2 regions of the Streptomyces achromogenes genome follow, and region 2 is predicted to be linked to the other one. Evidence: riboswitches for the same ligand, from Rfam matches in the RefSeq annotation. Region 2 holds a riboswitch; the other holds the start of a gene.

Region 1 (2,196 bases), 1.5 Mb from region 2:
GTACGGCCTGTCCTCGACCAGCCCGAGCTTGATCAGCTCCTGCAGACCCTTGTCGATCTTCGTGAGCTGGGAGCCGGACGCGATGGGCACCACCAGCTGGTCGGGCAGCCGCCAGCCGAGCTGCTCGCAGATCTCGTACGCCAGCGTCTTCGAGCCCTCGGCGTAGTAGGGCCGCAGGTTGACGTTGACGAAGCCCCAGCCCTCGCCCGCCGGGTCGCCGATGAGCTCGGAGCAGAAGCGGTTGACGTCGTCGTAGTTGCCCTCGATGCCGACGAGCTCGCCGCCGTAGATCGCGGCCATGACGACCTTGCCCTGCTCCAGGTCGTGCGGGATGAACACGCACGAGCGGAAGCCGGCGCGGGCCGCGGCGGCGCCCACGGCGCCGGCCAGGTTGCCGGTGGAGGAGCAGGAGAGCGTGGTGAAGCCGAACGCGCGGGCGGCCTCGATGGCCTGGGCGACGACCCGGTCCTTGAAGGAGTGGGTCGGGTTGCCGGAGTCGTCCTTGACGAAGAGCTTGCCGGCGTCGACGCCCAGCTCGCGGGCGAGGTTGTCGGCCTGCACGAGCTTGGTCCAGCCGGGGTTGATGTTCGGCTTGCCGGCCACGTCCGCCGGGACGGGCAGCAGCGGCGCGTAGCGCCAGATGTTCGCGGGTCCCGCCTCGATACGCCTCCGCAGCTCCTCCGTGTCGTAGGAGGAGAAGTCGTACGCGATCTCGAGCGGGCCGAAACACTTCTCGCACGCGAAGACCGGACCGAGGGGGACGCGGTGGCCGCACTCGCGGCAGCTCAACGCGGTGGCCGGACCGAGGTCGACAGCGGAGGTCGTAGAGTCCGTGGTGCTTGCAACAGTCTGCGCAGCCATGTGAGGCGAGGCCCTTTCTCCTCATCTTCCTCACGACGCACTTCGCCGTGAGACGGATTTGGCACCTTCCCGAGCCGGGAGCCTCGCTGAACGATCAACACTGATCTACGAGAACCGACTGGAGGGTTGCCGGGGCTTCATCGGGCCGTGTCCCTCTGCCCCTCTGGATGAGCGGTATTCGGTTGTTGATCTGTGGGCGTCGACGACCCTGACATGCGATGGTCACCGGCGTTGTCCAAGACTGTAACCGAAGGCCAGGACAGTTGAGATAGTCGTCCGAACCGCGAGATGGATCACGCAGGACCGTCTCGCCGAGAGAGCGCAGAGGAGCCGCCGACGTGCTGGAAGAAGTCGAGCGCTGGCTGAGCACCCGTTCCTGGTCCCTGACGGACCGCCCACTGCACCGGATTCTCGCCGCCAAACAGCGCACGGGCCAGTCGGTGAGCGTCGTGCTGCCCGCGCTCAACGAGGAGGAGACGGTCGGTGAGATCGTCGCCGTGATCCGCCACGACCTCATGCGGCAGGTCCCGCTCGTCGACGAGATCGTCGTCGTCGACTCCGGATCGACCGACCGCACCTCCGAGGTGGCCGCGGCGGCGGGCGCGCGCGTCGTCCACCGCGACGAGATACTCCCCCGCATCCCGGCCGCGCCCGGCAAGGGCGAGGTGCTGTGGCGCTCGCTGCTGGTCACCCGCGGGGACGTGGTCTGCTTCATCGATGCCGACCTGCGGGAGTTCTCCTCCGACTTCGTCTCGGGGATCGTCGGCCCGCTGCTCACCGATCCGGACGTGGACCTGGTCAAGGCCATGTACGACCGTCCGCTGGGCGGCGCGGCCGGTCAGGGCGGACGCGTCACCGAGCTGATGGCCCGCCCCCTGCTCAACATGCACTGGCCGCAGCTCGCCGGGTTCGTGCAGCCGCTCGGCGGCGAGTACGCGGCCCGCCGGAGCCTGCTGGAGCAGCTGCCCTTCCCGGTGGGCTACGGCGTGGAGCTGGGCATGCTGGTCGACGCCCTGCATCTGGTGGGCCTCGACGCCCTCGCCCAGGTCGACGTCGGCGTGCGCAAGCACCGCCACCAGGACGGCCAGGCCCTGGGCCGGATGGCGGCGGCGATCTACCGCACCGCCCAGCTGCGGCTGGCCCGCGGCCACCTCGTCCGCCCCGCCCTCACCCAGTTCGAGCGCGGCCCGGACGGTTTCGAGCCGCACACCTACTCCGTCGACACGGAGGAACGGCCGCCGATGACGGACATCGCGGAGTACGCCCGCCGCAAGGTGGCCTGACCGCGTGCCCGTCCCCCGCGACAGGGCGCCGGCAGTGAGGACACGGCCGGAT
Region 2 (2,196 bases):
GAGCCGGCCTCGTGGCGGGCCGCGCTCTCGTGCCACTCCACGTCCACTCCCCCGTCCTCGCGGCGGGCGACCTTGCGGCTCGCGCCGCCGCCGGCGAGGTACGGGTCCGCCGCGACCAGCCAGTCCGCGCGGCCGGCCAGCACTCCGGAGCCGAAGGGTGCATACAGCTTGTGGCCGGAGAAGGCGATCCAGTCGACGTCGAGGTCCTGGACCGACACGGGGTGGTGGGGGGCCAGCTGGGCGGCGTCCAGGACGATCCGGGCACCGTGGGCGTGCGCCGCCGCCGCCAGCTCGCGCACCGGCCACAGCTCGCCGGTGACGTTCGAGGCGCCGGTGACGCAGACCAGCGCCGGGCCGTGCGGGTCGCGGGCGGCGAGGGCCCGCTCCAGGGTCTCCACGGCCCGGCCCGGGGTGCGCGGGGCGTCGAGGTAGGTGACCCGGGCGTCCTGCCAGGGCAGCAGGGACGCGTGGTGCTCGGTCTCGAAGACGAAGACCTGGCAGTCGGCGGGCAGGGCGCGGGCCAGCAGGTTGAGGGAGTCCGTCGTCGAGCGGGTGAAGACCAGCTGGTCGTCCGGGCGGCAGTCGAGGAACTCGGCGACGGTTGCGCGGGCGTTCTCGAAAAGGTCCGTGGAGAGCTGGGAGAGGTAGCCGGCGCCGCGGTGCACGCTGCCGTAGTACGGGGCGTAGGCGGCGACGTCGTCCCAGACGCGCTGGAGGGCGGGGGCGCTGGCGGCGTAGTCGAGGGCCGCGTAGGCGACCTCGCCGCCGGTGACGAGCGGGACGGTGACATCACGGCCCAGAACGTCCAACGGGGCACAGACAGGGCGGGTGACGGCAGCGGTGGAGACGGACATGGCGAACTCCCGTGAGAGGAAAGGGGGAACCGCCGCGCGAGCGGACATGGCTCGAGCACGGAGGAAGGCGAAAAGGGGTGTGCGGAGGCGGGGCTCGACGCCCTAGCGCATTCGCTTGCTCACAGGAGACTCCCTCGGACGACCCAGGACCCCTGGCGTTCTCACTCGAAAGAGTGCGAGGGATCCGCGCTTGCCGTGGACCTCGTTGCCCACGGCCTGGTCTTCACCCGGGGCACCCCGCCACGGACGGAGGGTTGCCGGACAGTCGGCCGGGGCCTCATGACTGTCACTCATGACCTGGTACAGGAACCTACGCGAGCCGATCACGGTCCCGCAACCCGTGTCCGGATGGCGGGACCGCGTCTCACGGACGTCAGGCGTTGCTGGCGGCCACCCAGCGCTCCAGCGCCCGCTTGGCCGCCCCGGAGTCGAGCGACTGGGCCGCCCGTGCCATGCCGGCCCGGATCTCCTCGGCCAGCGTCCCGCCGCCCGGCTCGAGCGCCACGAGCGCCGCCGCCGAGTTCAGTACCACCGCGTCCCGCACCGGGCCGCGCTCGCCCTCCAGCAGACGGCGGGCCACCTCCGCGTTGTACGAGGGGTCCCCGCCGCGCAGCGCCTCCACCGGAACCAGGTCGAGGCCGACGTCGCGCGGGTCGAAGGTCTCCTCGGTGACCTTGCCGTCGCGCACCACCCACACGTGGGAGGTGGCCGTCGTGGTCAGCTCGTCGAGGCCGTCGTCGCCCCGGAAGACCAGGGACGAGTTGCCTCGTTCGGCGAAGACGCCCGCGACGACCGGCGCCATGAGCGGGTCGGCGACACCGACGGCCTGCGCCCGCACCCTGGCGGGGTTGGTCAGCGGGCCGAGGATGTTGAACACCGTGCGGATGCCCAACTGGCCGCGCGCCGCGCCGACATGACGCAGCGCCGGATGGAACTTGATCGCGAAGCAGAAGGTGATCCCGGCCTCCTGGGCCACCTCGGCCACCCGGCGCGGGGTCAGCTCCAGGTTGACGCCGAGCTTCTCCAGGACGTCCGAGGCGCCGGACGCGGAGGACGCGGCCCGGTTGCCGTGCTTGACGACCGTGGCTCCCGCACCGGCCACGACGATCGCCGACATCGTGGAGATGTTGACCGTCTTCGCGCCGTCGCCGCCGGTGCCGACGATGTCGACGGTCGGCCCCGGCACCTCGATCAGGTTGGCGTGCTCGTACATCGCCCGGACCAGCCCGTTGATCTCCTCGACGGTCTCGCCCTTGGCCCGCAGCGCCACCACGAACCCGGCGATCTGCGCGTCGGTCGCCTCGCCGCGCATGATCCGGTCCAGCGCCCAGAACGTGGCGTC

The links. A riboswitch is a leader RNA that binds a small molecule or an ion and turns the genes downstream of it on or off. The one in region 2 is predicted to bind S-adenosylmethionine.
Region 1: another riboswitch for S-adenosylmethionine. It lies ahead of thrC (threonine synthase); the one in region 2 lies ahead of QF032_RS11510 (aminotransferase class V-fold PLP-dependent enzyme).

The regions. Positions count from the first base shown of each region.
Region 1 covers NZ_JAUSYH010000001.1:4,057,653-4,059,848, forward strand. Annotated here, with positions in the region: gene thrC (threonine synthase) at 1-861, opposite strand, end outside; SAM riboswitch class I at 880-1,035, opposite strand; gene QF032_RS18090 (glucosyl-3-phosphoglycerate synthase) at 1,200-2,144, shown strand.
Region 2 covers NZ_JAUSYH010000001.1:2,543,628-2,545,823, forward strand. Annotated here, with positions in the region: gene QF032_RS11510 (aminotransferase class V-fold PLP-dependent enzyme) at 1-854, opposite strand, end outside; SAM riboswitch class IV at 1,036-1,152, opposite strand; gene trpD (anthranilate phosphoribosyltransferase) at 1,228-2,196, opposite strand, start outside.